2 regions of the Rossellomorea yichunensis genome follow, and region 2 is predicted to be linked to the other one. Evidence: predicted binding sites of a transcription regulator. Region 2 holds the regulator's gene; the other holds the start of a gene.

Region 1 (9,113 bases), on a different contig from region 2:
CAAGTAAGCTTGTCCAATCACTACTCCCCCCATCAATAGGGATGTTCCGTAAAGAGTCATCATGGATGATTTCTGCTGCTTAGCCAATTTATTTAGTTCTTTCATACCTCTTCTCAACTCCAAGGTTAAAAGTTAGTGAAACATTTCACAAATTGATAACTCTATTATAGTAGACTTGTTCTCTTTATGCATCTTTTAGGATTGACCTTTTTGTGACAATTCCAGAACCCAGTTAGTTTTGAATACGGCGTGGATGGTATAGTTTTTTATTTATCTCCTAACGAATCCAGCCGAAATCACCAGTAATCCGACCATTTTACAATAATTGCAAAACCTGCACAAACTATATTCCAATCAATAAAAATAGAGAGGCACATCGCTAAGCGAATGTCCTCTCTATTTTTATGGGTCCTGTTATATTTTCAATAAATCCTTCGTCACACGCTGGATAATCTCCGGCAATACTGAGAAGGTGTAAGGTTTATACACTCTCTCTGTCCACTGATGGCCATCCTTTCCGTACACACCGATATTAATAGAAGGGATGTTCAGCTTTCTGATCATATCGATGGGAACTGGATACAACTGATTGATCAGCGGCATGTTCTTTTTGAATACGTCAATATCCTCGTCTTCTTCATGAAGAGAGAGAAAACTTCCATCTGCCAGATACGGGAAAAACCGTTTAATGACAAATTCTTCGCCGGTTTCTTTGGCTATATCGTTTAAGCATTTCCCTAACGCCTCTCTCACCCTCTTGCCATACTCATTTTCTTCATTCACAAAGTTATGAGGTAAAAATGGCGGTGCGAAGAAAATGATCACTCTTGGCGTTCGATCGGGATCCAGATGCTGCAGTGCTTCCACCATGGCATACGCAATCGTCCTTCTGTCATCTCCCTCCATATCATAAAAGACCTTTTTCATGACAGGATCCGGATCAATGCCTCTTTCCTTCAGCCAGAAGATATACTCCCGTAACGTCAGAACTTCCACTTCCCATGAAAACTCCCTTTCCGGGAAACCATGATAGCTCCGGTATTGCTCAAACTGTCTTTTACTGCGTTCTTCCAAATCACTTACTGCCTTTAATGCTGTCTTCTTCATATCGTAGAGGACTTCCCGGGCAGTTCTCTCATATACAAAATAGTTAAAGTATAGAGAAGCGCTCAAAGGGGTTTGAACATTATACGTATGTTTGTCATCTTTGAAATACAGGCAAGATGGAGGCAGGGTGAATTCACCTGGTATATCCTCCAGGTAATCTAAGTTCTGATTGATTTCAAGATTGATCTTGGAAGCAATCACAGTAGGATCGATGGATGTCAGCACATCCCCTACATGCGCTTCTCTTCCATATATATAAAAGCTTGGCAGGAGTTTTCCTGCAGCACCCGTGTAAATATATCGTTTACAGTCTCCATCATAGATAGGAGAAATGAAATCGGTATTGATAGCTGCCAAATAGTCAAAGCCCTCTTTTTTCAAACGATAGAGTTCGCTTAAAGCTGCAATCATTCCGGCATGTTCACTTTCTTCATCACCATTAAATAGGAAGAGTAAATGTCCATCTGGTGTTCCCTGTCCCGTATAGTACAAGAGATTCGCCATGTGTACGGCAATTCCGCTCTGCATATCCAATGCCCCTCTTCCAAACAGCCAGTTTCCAGAGAGGGCATCTTCTCTCACCTTTTCCTCTCCTTCATAGTCCATAAAGAACTTCTGAAGAAAGTCGGGATCATGAGCCATATCCTGCAGTGCACCATAATCATCGGTTCCTACCGTATCATAGTGGGCATGGAATAATACAGTTTTCGAAGACGCTCCTTTCACGAGGGCAAACACGTTTTTCCTTCCTGTCGGATCGTTCGGGACTTCTTGGAGCCAGACTCGATCAGGATGCTTTTGAAAATAAGGAAATGAAGAAATCATTTTATATATATACTGGGCTTTTTCACTTTCGCCAATTGTCCCATTATAGCTTTTCAGAGCGACTAAAGATCGTGTGATGAATTCAATCTGCTCGGAGATTGATTTGTTTTTTAATTGTGTATACACGTTAGTACCGCTCCTTTCCTTGAGAAATGTCAGCTTATGCGTGGTTAATCGTTTACTTACTGGGCATTATAGAGACTGATTCTTCTATAATTGATAACATCTTATCGAAAATGAAAGGGGTTTGGAAGGGGTTTCAGGATTATTTCTTAAAAAAATTTCATATCTTTCTATTGAAATTCGATCTATTACCGAATATTATAGAAGTTGCGCGTTTTTAATGTTCGTTTTTATTGGAGGTATTACGATGTTTAAATTAAAGGAACATGGCACTAATCCCAAAACTGAAATACTGGCAGGTATTACAACATTTCTAACAATGGTTTACATTGTCGTTGTCAATCCCATTATTTTAGCCGACGCAGGTGTGCCATTTGATCAAGTCTTCTTAGCAACCATTATTTCAGCCGTAGCCGGCACGTTATGGATGGCCTTGTTCGCAAATTATCCAATTGCCATCGCACCAGGGATGGGATTGAATGCTTACTTTACTTACTCTGTAGTAGGGGCGAATGATGACATTTCTTATATCGTTGCATTCTCTGCCGTTTTTGTAGCAGGTATCATCTTTATCATTCTTTCATTAACACCATTCAGAAAAAAATTGATCGAAGCCATTCCCCAAAATCTAAAGCACGGCATCACCGCAGGAATCGGTTTGTTCATTGCCTTTATTGGATTACGACTGACAGGACTTATCCAAGCTCATCCAACGAATTTAGTACAGCTGGGGGATCTTCATTCATCTTCAGCGATCCTAGCGTTAATCGGATTGGCTGTTACCCTTATCCTCATGGTCTTACGTGTCCATGGAGCGTTATTTATCGGAATGATAGTCACTGGACTCGTCGCATTCTTCACAGGAGAATTATCATTTAAAGAAGGGTTTGTGGCCCTTCCACATCTTCCAGAAGGACTTATCGTAGCAAATCCTCTTACAGCATTTGCCGATGTCTTTCAATACGGGTTATATGCCGTTGTGTTCTCATTCTTACTTGTAACTATCTTTGACACAACAGGAACGATGATCGGGGTGGCCCAACAAGCAGGGCTTATGAAAGGCAACACGATGCCAAGAGCACGTGAAGCCTTACTTGCGGATTCCATTGCAACAACTGTAGGGGCGATGTTTGGGACAAGTCCTACGTCCGCTTATATTGAATCTTCAGCCGGTGTTTCCGCTGGAGGAAGAACAGGATTAACAACATTAACGGTTTCTATCCTGTTCATTGCCGCTGCATTCTTCGGTCCACTTGTAAGTGCCGTATCAGGAATTTCAGCCATTACAGCTCCTGCCCTAATCATCGTAGGAAGCTTAATGATGGGGAGCATTTCTCATATTAAATGGGATCAATTAGATGAAGCCTTCCCTGCTTTTTTAATCATTCTTAGCATGCCGTTAACATCAAGCATCGCAACAGGGATAGCACTGGGATTCATTTCTTACCCATTATTAAAAGTCGTAAAAGGGCAATGGAAGCAGGTACATCCACTCGTCTATATCTTTGCCGTCCTGTTCTTCTATCAGCTGGCATTCCTGCCTCATTGACCCGATATAGATACTTGAAAGACCGTTCATAATGAACGGTCTTTTTGTGGTGCAAATTCAGCTGGTTGTGTCCATATTCTCTTGACGCTTATTAGAACTTTGTCATCAAAAGTTAAACAATATATATCTGGCATTTCAAGCTTTCTCCAAAACCTGATATCATATTGAGGATCAAAGTAACTCATGATCAAAACCATAATATTACCGTGTGTTCCAATCACGACGTTTTTCCCATTATATTCTTCAATGATCTTAAATATCCCTTGTACGCCTCTTTTTTGAGCGGTGAGATTCGACTCTCCGCCTTCCAAGGAAAAAGCAGGATCCTCCCACACCAATGAGATTGCCTCTTCAAAGTTTTGAACAGGTTTTCCAGAGAGAGTTCGTTCTCTCAATTCTTCATATAAATTGATTCCCTGCCCAATATGGCGGGCTGTCCCTTCAACGGTTTCCACCGCCCTTTTATATGGACTGGAACATACTGCATCAATCTTTTCCTTCTTTAATAATTCCGTTACATGCTCAGCATCCACCTTACCTTTGTCTGATAAGGGTCTGGTTAATTCCTCGGGGGTGTATTTCGAGTGAGCATGCCTCACCAGATACAGTTGAGTTATTGCCAACTTCATTCACTCCTTCTTACTTTCCAACCACAAAAAAAAGAGCTGTCATGCAGAACAGCTACTCTTATTTCCACACGACGTCCAATTGACTAGCATAAAATGTTATCGCCTTTTTATAAGGTTCGATGGTGGATTCTTGTGACGATTCTCCAATACACGTCAGCAGCAGCTCCATTGCTTTACTATGTTCGTTCAAATTATAGAGGGTCATGGAATAAAAGACCGTCAACGCTTTATTTTCAGGAAATCGTCCTATTCCTTTCTCGAACACGGATTTGCTTTTTTCATACTCTCCCAATGTCCGATATGTACTCCCTAATCCAAGGTAGGCGCCCTGTAATTCTTTATCATCCAGTCCCAATTGAATCGAACTTTCGTAATAAGGAACAGCTTCGCTTTCGAGTCCCATTGCGTCATGGCTCCATGCACATTGGTAATGCAGAAAACCATTATCTGGTTCTTCCCCAATCAATCGCTTCCACCTTTCAATGGAAGCTGCGTATTCTCCCGATTCTCTCAATTCAATGGCTTCTTCTATTTTTCTACTCATTTTAAAGTCTCCCATTTACTCGGGAATGAACTCCATCAACCAGGAATCATGATGTTCGCCTTCATGAAGCTCATGCTCCCGCAGTATTCTTGATTTACTATATCCACATTTCTCATAGCAACGGATCGCTCTGGTGTTCCAAGTCATGGGATCCACCACGAGTCGGTGGACACCCTCCTTCTTGAGCAAGTACTCTACTACAGCTCGAATGAGTTTCGTCCCTATTCCCCTGTTCCAATATGTCGCTTCTCCGATGAATTGATCCGTACCGTAAATCACTTCATCTAAATTCGTGTAACCATATCGTATCATTGTTTCTTCATCTAGCTGATAATACTGAAGATAACCGATTTCAATTCCCTCGTACTCAACCAGACAACCTAAGACGTCCCTCTCTGCCAGGAACTTCTCCTCCACCATCTGAAGAGTGAATGGGCAGTCCCTCCCTTCATAAAACTCCAGCACCACGGGATCCTGCAACCACCTTGCCAACGTGTATTTATCCCCCTCCTCTAACCGACGGATATATAAATCCCCACTCCTGACATTCATACAGACACCTCCCATACCTCTCCTCTTCCTTTATACATTCATCACACATCAGAAAAAACCCTTTTTTTATTTGTGGGAAGGAACTGGGACCATTTCTCTGTATGACAATTTTGTGAATTTATTCACAAATATGTATGTTATGCTATATTTCAGAGTAGAATATCAATGTGTTTCATGTTATCATTTCATTGTGAACCATTTCACAATATCTCAATTCATATACTTAAGGCTTTATTACTTTCTTTTTATCTGGCCATTGTTAGATTCATGTGACCAATTTTTTCACAAATATTTAGTGGATAGGTGATGACGTATGACAATCAAATGCACAAACAAAGTAGCTTTAATCGGTACAGGATTTGTAGGCTCAAGTTATGCCTTTGCTCTTCTGAATCAAGGAATCGCACATGAGCTCGTGATGATTGATTTGAATAAGGAGAAAGCTGATGGAGATGCACGTGATTTAAACCATGGTCTTGCATTCGCTTCCCCTATGAAAATATCTGCAGGAGATTACAGTGATTGTAGGGACGCTGACTTGGTCGTGATTACGGCAGGAGCGAACCAGCAGCCGGGTGAAACCCGTCTGGACCTGGTGGAAAAGAATGTGAAGATCTTTAAATCCATTGTAGACTCTGTCATGAATAGTGGATTCAACGGCATTTTCCTTGTGGCGACGAACCCTGTCGACATCTTAACGTATGCAACTTGGAAGTTTTCCGGTCTTCCGAAAGAAAGAGTCATCGGATCAGGAACGATCCTCGATACAGCAAGACTTCGCTACTTAGTCGGAGAGCATTTTGATATTGATACACGTAATATTCACGCCTATATTATGGGAGAACACGGTGACACGGAGTTTCCCGTTTGGAGCCACACGACTGTAGGTGCAAGTCATTTAAGTGAGTTGATTGATCTCCACCAGGATGACGTGCAGAAACAGCTCGATGATATATTCGTCAATGTAAGAGATGCAGCCTATCACATCATTGAACGGAAAGGCGCAACCTATTACGGCATTGCCATGGGTCTTGCCAGGATTACCAAAGCTATCTTTAACAATGAAAATAGCATTTTAACCGTTTCTGCCCTCCTTGAAGGTGAATATGATCAGGAAGACATATACATCGGTGTCCCTGCCATCATTAATGGTGAAGGTATCAGAAAAGTCGTCGAGCTTCCGTTAAATGACAAAGAAAGAACTCAGTTCGCTCACTCAGCAGAGACGCTAAAAAATGTGATGAAAAAAGCGATGGATTCTTGATTTACTCCCTTCGTTAAAATGAATAGACACGCACGCCCATTGGACCTCCTCATATGATAAAGAGAATTCTTTATGAGGAGGTTCTTCTATGTATGATCACAGACAACTATTCCCTGGTTTTCCTGGGGGAGGCAGCGGGTTCCCCGGCTTTCCTGGTGGAGGTCAAGGATCTGGTGGTGGCTTTCCAGGTTTTCCTGGGGGAGGACAAGGCGCACCAAGCTCACCACCACCTGCAGGAGGGCAAGGCGGACAAAATCAACCACCACCCGGACCACCACCGAACTTCCAACCACAAAAAACGGTGATGCAAGGAACACAAGGTGGACCAAGTGTCTTTGCAGTAGACCCGGGTGCCATCAGAAGATGTTTATTCCGTTACACGTATATTTGGTTACGAAGAGATGCTTTCTGGTTTTATCCTGTCTTTGTTGGGCGCCGTTCCATTGCCGGGTGGAGATGGATCGGATTCACATGGGTATACTTCGGCATCGATTTAGATAAAATTGAATCCTTTACTTGCGTGTAGGTTTGCTCATGTATTCATATCCTTACTATAGAACCGGCAACACCAATGGCACGATTACTGTAACTGGTGAGCATACACTTTATGTGGATCCCGATCAAGCCATTGTCTCTATCGGTGTTGTCACTAAAGATGAAGAACTTGAAGCGGCACAAAACCAGAACCAACAACAATCCACTCAAGTCTTACAATCACTATTAAATAACGGTGTGTCAAAAAAAGATATCCAAACCTCCACCTATCAAGTATTCCCACAATACAATTATGAGGACGGGAAACAAATTTTTACAGGATATGAGGTTCGCCAAGTATTTCGCGTAACTATAAATGATATTGAAAAAGTGGGTACGATTATGGATGATGCCATAAAAAGCGGAGCGAATCGGGTAGAAAACATTCAATTTGTCAATTCAAATCCTATTGAATCCTATCAGTTAGCCCTTACTTCCGCATATCAAAAGGCATACCAAAAAGCACTCACATTATCGAACCAATCGGGGCAGCAGCTCAACCCCCAGCCAAAGTCCATCACAGAGCAATCAAGCCCAATGGTCACCCCTTTTGTAACAACTGGATTTGTGAAAGCCGCTGAAGAAAGTACAACCGTGCAACCAGGACAAATCGGCGTCACAGCCATCTTGACAGTAGAATACCAAACCCGATAAATAACAAACTGCCAAAGTAAACAAATACTTTGGCAGTTTGAATAAAGTAGAGAGGGACGGACCTTCAGAATAACGTAAAATAAATGCTTTCCAATTTACTCTCCCAGAGACTTCGATTTACGACCGCATGCTTCCATAGCCGTTAAAACGGCTCCTTTAAAATTATTCTTCTCCAGAGCTGATACCGCTTCAATCGTTGCTCCTCCTGGTGAGCAAACGGCATCCTTCAGTTCTCCTGGGTGAGTGCCCGTTTCGAGAACCATTTTTGCTGCTCCAAGTACAGCCTGGGATGCGAGCTGGTAAGCCTGCTTTCGTGGAATACCTTGCAGAACCGCTCCATCAGCCAGTGCTTCTATGAACATAAACACATACGCGGGAGAAGATCCGCTTACTGCTGGAATGGCATCCATCAGGCTTTCCTCTACCATTTCAGCCTTTCCGAAGCTTTCTAAAATCGCTTGTACATCTGCAAGGTCTTCTTCCGTTACTTCATTATTTACACAATAGGCCGTCATACCTTCTCCTACAAGAGACGGGGTATTTGGCATAGTCCGGACAATTTTCATTGATTCAGAAAGCTGACTCTCCATCCAATCAATGGTGATACCCGCTGCAATGGTAATGATGATGGCATCCTCTTTCAGGGAATCCTTTATCGATTCGATAATGCTCCGATATTGGTCTGGTTTCACTGATAAAAACACAATATCCGAAAAGGCTGCTACACTTATATTATCACTGGTAACCCCCACTCCAAATTCCCCTGCTACTTTATCCAGCGTCTCCTGAGTTCTGGCGCTCGCTTTAACCGAATGTTCATCCACCAAACCGGATTTCAATATACCGCCCATAATCGCTTGTGCCATATTTCCGCATCCTATAAATCCAATGGTTTTATCCATTTCTTCACCTCATCAGTTTGTTTGTAAACAGTCTTTAGCATCATACCAAATTTATCTCCTCATATAAAATAAACGTCATTAAAAAAGGCCCGAAGGAGAAATCCTTCAAACCTTTCCATCATTCCACCAGCTTCCCGCAATGGGGACAAAGAGATTTTTGATAATCCTTTGGAATCTTCCTGTGACAATGATTGCAAGTTTTCATATACTGAGGCTGATCAAATAAATCCTCAGACATCCCATATCCACTCTTAAAGGTCGTCCTCATAAGACGGACTAACAATCCGATGATCACACCTGCAATAAGCAGTGCCCAAATCATTTTACCCTCGCTTTTTCAAAAATTTCACCGTAGTCCAGGTCGACGATTGGTTCATCATGGAGCAATCTGTCCCTGATCTGTGAAAGAAGCGACTCCTCGACCTCGGAT
Region 2 (9,113 bases):
CAAAGACCCCTGAGATATCCTCGAACGGCGCTTCTATGTAATGACGGATCTCTCCGTTCACTTCTTCAACATTGGTAATCCGCTTGTCCTTTAATATTCCTGTATCATGGGGCTGGCCACCGCCTGTTGGATAGAAAGCTGTTTCTTCTAATAGGACGTACCAGCCTGAATCATCATGCTGTTGATCCTGCATGGATGTTTGAAAGAATTTCATATAGGCGTCTTGATAGTATTGTTTGACTGTCATCGGTAACCCTCTTTCTGAACTATTCTATCCATACTTTATCATAAGAGGGATGGTTAGAACCATTTCAGTCCCTTTGGTTCTTCTCAACTGAAATCGGTACCGTACCTACTTGTTCCCAGGGGATTTCCCAGCGTCTTTCGAATTCTTCCTTTGCCCTCTCGTCTTCTTCTATGATCCGTTCTACCAGTGTTCTTAGTTTCATGGTTGAGTAATTCACGTTATCACCTGCTTACATTTATTAGAAAATAGAAGTCACATGGAGCATACGTAAATAATCCCAGTTTGGATGTCTTTTTATCATACTTTTTACCTATCTGGTGAGTTTTTAAACGCTTCAACTCTCTCAGAACACAAAAAAAGTAGTCATTCCATAAGGAATGACTACTTTTATACTCCAGGAATCGGGGATGATGGATTACATCATGCCGCCCATTCCACCCATGCCGCCCATACCGGACATATCCGGCATGCCGCCGCCTTCTTCAGGAATGTCCGCTACCACTGCTTCAGTAGTCAGGAACATTGCTGCTACAGACGCTGCATTTTGAAGTGCAGAACGAGTTACTTTAGTTGGATCTACGATACCTTTTTCGATCATGTTGACCCACTCACCAGTAGCTGCGTTGAAACCGACACCTACTTCTTCCTTCTTCAGACGTTCTACGATGATAGAACCTTCGAGTCCAGCGTTGTGAGCGATTTGACGGATCGGCTCTTCAAGCGCACGCAGCACGATGTTGATACCAGTTGCAACATCTGCATCCGCTTCGATAGATGCTACTTTGTTGTATACGTTCACAAGGGCAGTACCACCACCGGAAACGATACCTTCTTCCACTGCAGCACGAGTAGAGTTCAATGCGTCTTCGATACGAAGTTTACGCTCTTTAAGCTCAGTTTCTGTTGCAGCTCCGACTTTCACGACTGCTACTCCACCTGCAAGCTTAGCAAGACGCTCTTGTAATTTTTCCTTGTCGAATTCTGAAGTGGATTCTTCTAATTGAGCACGGATTTGGTTTACGCGAGCTGCGATTTTTTCCGGATCTCCAGAGCCTTCTACGACAGTCGTGTTTTCTTTCGTAACAACTACTTTCGCAGCGCGGCCAAGTTGAGTGATGTTAGCAGATTTAAGGTCTAAGCCTAGATCTTCTGTGATCACTTCTCCACCAGTAAGTACCGCTAAGTCTTCAAGCATTGCTTTACGACGGTCACCGAAGCCAGGAGCTTTAACAGCAACAGCGTTGAATGTACCGCGAAGTTTGTTCACAACAAGCGTTGCAAGAGCTTCACCTTCAACATCTTCTGCAACCATTAATAGTGGTTTACCTTGTTGTACGACTTGCTCAAGAACAGGAAGTACTTCCTGGATGTTGCCGATTTTCTTGTCAGTGATTAAGATGTATGGATTTTCAAGAACAGCTTCCATTTTATCAGAATCAGTGACCATGTATGGAGATGCATATCCACGGTCGAACTGCATTCCTTCTACTACATCAAGTTCAGTAGTGAAACCTTTAGATTCTTCGATTGTGATAACGCCGTCGTTACCAACGCGCTCCATTGCTTCTGCAATCAGTTGACCCACTTCTTCGTCAGCAGCTGAGATTGCCGCAACCTGAGCGATTGAATCTTTACCTTCGATAGGCTTAGAAATCACTTTTAATTCTTCGATAGCCGCTTGAACCGCTTTTTCGATACCTTTACGAACGCCAACAGGGTTAGCGCCGGCTGTTACGTTTTTAAGACCTTCACGGATCATCGCTTGAGCAAGGACCGTTGCAGTCGTTGTACCGTCACCTGCGATTTCATTTGTTTTGCTTGCTACTTCGGCAACCAGTTTTGCACCCATGTTTTCGAATGCATCTTCCAGTTCAATTTCTTTCGCAATCGTTACACCATCATTTGTAATAAGTGGTGAACCGAATTTTTTCTCAAGTACCACGTTACGTCCTTTTGGTCCAAGAGTTACTTTTACTGCATTTGCTAATTGATCTACACCGCGAAGCATGGAACGGCGTGCTTCTTCGCTGAATTTAATATCTTTAGCCATTGATAAAGTCCTCCTCTTATTTAAATAAAGTATTTTTCATATACGAAGTTTGATTATTCGCCAACTACAGCCAGAATATCGCTATCACGAAGGATCAGGTATTCTGTGCCTTGGTATTTCACTTCTGTACCAGCGTATTTAGAGAAAATGATTCGATCGCCGACAGCTACCTCAAGAGCAACGCGCTCACCGTTGTCAAGAATGCGACCAGTACCTACAGCCATCACTTTACCTTCTTGTGGCTTTTCCTTTGCGGAATCCGGTAGCACAATACCGCTTGCTGTTTTTTCTTCTGACTCAACTAGCTCGATAACGACGCGATCACCTAGTGGTTTTAACAAGTGAAACAACCTCCTTGAAATTATGTAAATGATATTTATTAGCACTCGCTTGTTGTGAGTGCTAACACAACTATTATATTAATTAATTCGTTTTCATTTTGCAAGAGTCCTGCTTGAATTTTTTTTCGTCATATTTCTCTTTTTTTCACACCCTCCTATACTATGCCTCACTATATGGCTTTATTACTTAAGCCGGTTGAAGTGTGACAATTCTTACAAAACCCTTAGATTTGAACAGTTCCTATTTTCTTAGTAGAATTGTACAAGAGTGAGTTCAAGATGAAATGAGGTTGTTCCTCATCTAACAGGTGCTAAAGGAGATCATACGTTGAAAAAACATTTCGGATATATCTTAATTACCTATATTGTCATGCAGCTTTCAAGTATTATAGGCATCCCCTTATTATTAAAGATTGGTGTAGATGTGCTTGGTCAACCCGAAGAAACAGTTAAGAATGTTGTACCGGGATATTGGCTCGTGATCAGCTTTACGTTAACCCTGCTCGTTGTGTGGGGCATTCTAAGGAAGAGTGAAACAAGCACCGGACTTGAACGCACCGCTCCCATGAATGCAGGGGGGTCCATTGTATGGGCTGTAGTCGGGATCTTTATGGCGTTCATTGCTCAATCCGTCGCCATACAAGTCGAGTATGCGCTGGGAATTGAAATGGGATCTGAAAACACTCAGATGATTATCAGCATTATTGAAAAGGTACCGCTATCGATGATGGTAGCTGCGATCATTGGCCCTATATTAGAAGAGATTGTATTCAGAAAGATTATCTTCGGTGTCCTTTATGAAAAGATGAATTTCTTTTTCGCCGCGTTAATCAGCTCTATTATATTCGCTCTCGCGCACTTTGAGCCTGAGCATGTGATCTTGTACTCGGCTATGGGCTTTACGTTTGCGTTTCTTTATGTCAAGACGAAGCGGATCCTTGTTCCAATATTTGCCCATGTTGCCATGAATACAACGGTCGTTCTAATGCAATCTATCTATAAGGATGAAATTGAAAAAATGATCAACGAAGCTGAACAAATACAAGGATTTATTGGAGGATTATTTCTATGAGGAGATCACCATTATTCTCAGGCGTGATCTATCTCCTTCTCGGTGTGCTCTTCACATACTTTGCTGTGCAAAATGTACAGGATGATGGTTGGGGATTTTTCACTTATATGCTCGTCTTTCTGGCAACCCTTGATTTTGGTTCCGGGTTGCGTATGGTGATGCTGCATTTCAAAATCAAAAAGAAAATAGAGAATAAAAAATAAGGATTGATCATTTGATCAATCCTTATTTATATCCTCGAACTGTTCCATTTCAAGCTTTTGTTCTGCTTCTAAAACCTTTTTATATCCGATCTTAGAGATCCAAATACTGATTTCATAAAGAAGAAGCAAAGGGACGGTTACCATTAAATGCGAGACGATGTCCGGCGGTGTGATGAAAGCGGCTATGACTAACAATATGAAGTACGCCACTTTTCTCATTTGTGCCAGAAGCATCGGGGTAATAATCCCCAGGCGTGTCAGAAACAGCATAATAACCGGCAGTTGAAATAGAAACCCAAATGGAATGGTTATTTGAAAAAGGAAATGAAAATATTCATTAATTCCAATCACTTGTTGGATATTCAGATTGGTTGATAAACCCATCATGAATTTCACAACATATGGAAACAAAATAAAATATGAAAATGACAATCCACCTAAGAAAAGAATGACAGAGATCGGGATGTAACTAAGCGTTACCTTCCTCTCTTTCTCATATAAGCCTGGACTTACGAACGACCATACTTGAAATAGAATGATGGGTGATGTCATGATGATCGCAATAAACATGATCATTTCCATATAGATTTTGAGAGGGTCTGTAATCCGAAAGGCGTTCATCGTCAATTCTTTCGCTTCATCCGCGTGCTGCAAATATCGAATCAGCGGCTCCGCAAGAAAAAAGCTTACGATTACCGCTAACAAGAAGAAAACGACTACAAACATGAGTCGTTTTTGCAATTCTCCTATATGTTCATAGACTGTCATGTCTCTTTGACTTTGACTCATGGCGTTCATCCTACCCTACTTAGCTTTTTTACTATTATCGTCCTCATCATCTGCTAAGCCCTTTGTTGCATTTTTAAATTCGCGTAATGTATTACCAGCTGCTTTCCCTAACTCAGGCAATTTCTTTGGTCCAAAGATCAGTAAAGCAACAACTGTTATCAGTACGATACTACCTGCACCTAACATAATGAGACACCTCCTCTTTTACCATTCTATCATAACGTATATAAGGATCATTTTCTATTCGGATATGATTCCATCTTGTGACATTTCCGTGTCATCCTCTGAATAATGCTTTAAGAAGTATACCAGTGATTGAAGCTCGACTGCCAGATCAATATGATGCACGCGAATATGGTCCGGCACCGTTAATCTCGCAGGAGTGAAATTCAGGATCCCCTTAATATTAGAAGAAACCAATCGGTCTGTGATATTTTGAGCAGAAGAAGCCGGAACCGTCAGAATGGCCACTTCAATATCATGCCCCTCAAGACCCTCTTCTAAATCATCTAAATGAAAAACGGGTACATCGCTGATTTGTGTCCCAACCTTCTTTTCATCTACTTCAAAAGCCATTTCAATCTTAGTATTATTATTTTTTATGAAATTATAATGAAGAAACGCTGTACCGAGATTCCCTACACCTATCAGCACAACTTTCGTAATGGCATCTTGATCTAATGTCTTACGAAAAAAGGATAGCAGGTAATTGACATTATATCCATAACCCTTTTTACCTAACGCTCCAAAATAAGAAAAATCTCTGCGTATCGTGGCAGAATCAACCTTCACCGCTTCACTCAATTCTTTCGATGAAACCCTCTGCTTTCCCGACGAGTACAGATTCTTGATAAAGCGATAATATAGCGGAAGGCGCTTAGCCGTTGCCTGTGGAATTTTCGTTGTATCCTGGTTCATATTGTATTCCCCCACATCTATTCAAAACCTCTGATACCGCTTCCAAAATAGAAAGCATACAGAATTTAAAACTCTACTACCCATCATACACTATATTTTATCCTAAGTGTACGAAGATTAATAGTCGATTTATTGCCGTCCCCCTCCCAAATACGGTACACTAGCACTATGAAATAGAGGTGAAACGTCATGATTCTACTACAAGTGAATCAACTAACGAAAAACTTTGGTGCCGATAATATCCTATCAAATATTAAGCTTGAAATACAGACAAGAGATCGGGTGGCTCTCGTCGGACGCAATGGAGCGGGAAAGTCGACTCTTTTAAAAATAATTGCAGGTCATCTCTCCTATGATTCCGGAGACATCACGAAACCAAAAGGGGTTTCCATCGGATACCTGGCTCAGAATACCGGTTTGGAGTCTGATCTATCCATTTGGTCGGAAATGCTGACCGTCTTCGAGGAATTGCAGAGACAGGAAAAGCAATTAAGAACATTGGAGCAGCAGATGGCCGATCCTTCGGTGTATGAACAAGAAGAACTCTCTCAACGCGTATTAAAAGAATACGATGAGCTTCAAGTCAGGTTCAAGGATTCCGGTGGATACCAATATGAAGCGGATATTCGCTCTGTCCTTCACGGTTTGAATTTCGCAGATTTCGATTACGATACAAAGATATCCACATTGAGCGGCGGCCAGAAAACCCGTCTCGCTCTTGGGAAACTTCTTTTAACCAAACCTGACATTCTCATTCTTGATGAGCCGACCAACCATCTTGATATTGGGACTTTATCGTGGCTTGAGACGTACCTTCAAAGCTATGAAGGAGCCGTCCTGATCGTTTCCCATGACCGCTACTTCCTGGATAGCGTCGTCAATCAAGTGTATGAGATTTCCCGGAATCGAAGCAAGAAATACCACGGTAACTACAGTAAATACCTTGAACAGAAAGCAGAAGACTACGAAAAGGATCTCAAGATGTTCGAGCGCCAGCAACAGGAGGTCGCGAAACTCGAAGACTTCATTCAACGGAATATCGCCCGTGCTTCGACGACCAAGATGGCACAAAGCCGCAGAAAAAAGCTGGAACGAATGGACAAGATGGATAGACCCTTGGGTGATGAGAAATCTGCCAACTTTGCTTTTCAAATTGATCGTCCAAGTGGAAATGATGTTCTTCACGTTCAAGATCTTACCATCGGATATGGGCAAGACGAACAGATTTCATCTCACATCGACTTCTCTGTTAAAAAGGGAGACAGTATCGCTCTTGTAGGTCCAAACGGAATCGGGAAATCGACCCTTTTGAAAACATTGGTCAATAAACTGCAACCTCTGGAAGGAGCATTTAAATTCGGATCAAATGTTTCGATTAGCTATTATGATCAAGAACAAGCCGAACTATCTTCCAATAAGACCGTCTTAAATGAACTGTGGGACGAATACCCAATGAAAATGGAAAAAGAAATCCGCACTGTACTTGGAAACTTCTTATTCTCAGGGGAAGATGTCTTAAAGCCTGTTTCCACACTGAGTGGTGGAGAGAAGGCACGTCTGGCACTTTCCAAGCTCATGATGGAAAAAGGGAATGTCTTGATCCTGGATGAACCGACGAATCATCTGGATCTGGACAGTAAAGAAGTGCTGGAGAATGCCTTGATTGACTACCCTGGGACGATTCTCTTTGTCTCACACGACCGTTATTTCATCAATCGAATTGCTACAAAGGTTGTAGAACTGTCCAAAAAGGGGTCGACAGAATACCTTGGCGATTACGATTATTACGTAGAGAAATTACAACAGCAGGAAGAATTGGCTGCACTTGAGCGGATTGAACAAGGAGAACAAGTGTCATCACAGGTTACCACTCAAAAACAGTCCCACAAGATTGATAAAGAGGCGAAAAAGCTTGAACGTCAACGAAAACGCAGAGTAGAAGAAATTGAAGGTCTCATGGAAGCTCTTGAAGAAGACATTCAATTAAAAGAGGATCTTCTCTGTGACCCTGATATTTTTCAAGATCATGAAAAAGTTCAGAACATCAATGACTCCCTCACAAAAGCAAAAGAAGAGCTTGATTCTCTATTGGAAGAATGGACAGAACTTGAGGAGATTCTTCAAGAAGAACAATAATCCACAGGATTGGGGATAACTATCGAACCCCAATCCTTTCTTATTCCACATCATTATCCACAATTCAAATCCCGTTTATCCGTTATTAACAGAGGTTTTCCACATAATCCACAATTACAATGTAAGTTATCCACAGAAACTTCCAAATAATAGGGCATTCACACTAGAGCTTTTTCACATAGTGTACACATCAATTATGTAGTTACTAACATTTTATCCACAGTCTGTTGATAAAACGTATGTTCGTTCTTTTCTCCTCTCATTCACTCACAAGATATCAACAAAACCCGAGAACAATAACTGTACCCAATAAAAAAAGCTTAAACGAAGTTTCGTTTAAGCTTTCCCTTTTAGAAATTTTCGATATCAAGTCCAGGATGAGCATTCATATCCATGCTTCCTCTTTTTCCTTGTTCAAATAAAACCGTTCCAGCAGCTGCGATCATAGCTGCATTGTCCGTACAAAGAGATAACGGAGGGATGATCAGCTCCGCTTCCACCTCTTCAAACACTTCTTGAAGGGCAGCACGCAAGCCTTTATTCGCTGCCACTCCACCAGCCAGTAATACTTGTTCCACTCCATATCCCTTTACAGCTTTAACGGTTTTGGTCACTAACACATCAATCACACTGGCCTGAAAGCTCGCTGCCAAATCCTGTGGATGAATGTTTACTCCTTTTTGCTTCGCATTATGCAGCGTGTTAATAACCGCCGACTTCAATCCACTGAAGCTAAAATCATAGGAACCCTCTTCAAGCCATGCACGGGGCAAATCAAGATTGGGTTCCCCTTCATGAGCCAACCGATCGATATGGGGTCCCCCGGGATACGGAAGACTCAAGGTCCTGGCCACTTTATCATAAGCTTCCCCCGCTGCATCGTCCCGGGTCTCCCCGATCACTTGAAACGAACCGTGCTCTTTCATGAACACAAGCTCTGTATGGCCTCCGGAAACAACTAATGAAAGCAGGGGAAACCTCATTTCTTTCACTAATCGATTGGCATAAATATGTCCTGCAATGTGATGAACACCTACCAAAGGTTTGTTATGAGCAAAAGCGAGTGCCTTGGCAGCATTGACACCAATCAGAAGGGCTCCCACTAAACCGGGTCCTTCCGTCACGGCTACACAATCAATTTCGTCCATCGTCATATCAGCTTGTTCAAGTGCTTCCTCCAGCACGAACGTAACCTGCTCCACATGATGACGTGAAGCAATTTCAGGGACGACCCCACCGAACCGCTTATGACTTTCAATCTGAGACGAAACAATATTCGCCACAATCTCTGTTCCATTTTTCACAATTGCCACAGCCGTTTCATCACAGCTTGTCTCGATTCCCAATACAAACGTAT

Evidence for each region. Region 2 encodes Rex, which represses fermentation and respiration genes when NADH is low (regulators of the CRP and FNR family bind a similar motif). Its sites were predicted from a motif close to TTGTGAAATATTTCACAA; they were not measured.
Region 1: the regulator Rex is predicted to act here: its motif matches at 5,518-5,535, upstream of RSX31_RS00175 (L-lactate dehydrogenase).

The regions. Positions count from the first base shown of each region.
Region 1 is NZ_JAVYAD010000001.1:28,562-37,674, reverse strand. It holds gene cydD (thiol reductant ABC exporter subunit CydD) at 1-105, opposite strand, end outside; gene RSX31_RS00200 (M20/M25/M40 family metallo-hydrolase) at 415-2,058, opposite strand; gene RSX31_RS00195 (NCS2 family permease) at 2,303-3,604, shown strand; gene RSX31_RS00190 (histidine phosphatase family protein) at 3,631-4,221, opposite strand; gene RSX31_RS00185 (tetratricopeptide repeat protein) at 4,292-4,777, opposite strand; gene RSX31_RS00180 (GNAT family N-acetyltransferase) at 4,793-5,329, opposite strand; gene RSX31_RS00175 (L-lactate dehydrogenase) at 5,643-6,593, shown strand; gene RSX31_RS00170 (hypothetical protein) at 6,682-7,119, shown strand; gene RSX31_RS00165 (SIMPL domain-containing protein) at 7,128-7,781, shown strand; gene proC (pyrroline-5-carboxylate reductase) at 7,877-8,683, opposite strand; gene RSX31_RS00155 (hypothetical protein) at 8,802-9,005, opposite strand; gene RSX31_RS00150 (phosphotransferase enzyme family protein) at 9,002-9,113, opposite strand, start outside.
Region 2 is NZ_JAVYAD010000015.1:1,857-10,969, reverse strand. It holds gene RSX31_RS22925 (alanyl-tRNA editing protein) at 1-247, opposite strand, end outside; gene RSX31_RS22920 (hypothetical protein) at 312-464, opposite strand; gene groL (chaperonin GroEL) at 663-2,297, opposite strand; gene groES (co-chaperone GroES) at 2,351-2,638, opposite strand; gene RSX31_RS22905 (CPBP family intramembrane glutamic endopeptidase) at 2,967-3,710, shown strand; gene RSX31_RS22900 (YdiK family protein) at 3,707-3,913, shown strand; gene tatC (twin-arginine translocase subunit TatC) at 3,929-4,702, opposite strand; gene RSX31_RS22890 (twin-arginine translocase TatA/TatE family subunit) at 4,718-4,888, opposite strand; gene RSX31_RS22885 (redox-sensing transcriptional repressor Rex) at 4,943-5,620, opposite strand; gene RSX31_RS22880 (ABC-F family ATP-binding cassette domain-containing protein) at 5,810-7,756, shown strand; gene tsaD (tRNA (adenosine(37)-N6)-threonylcarbamoyltransferase complex transferase subunit TsaD) at 8,107-9,113, opposite strand, start outside.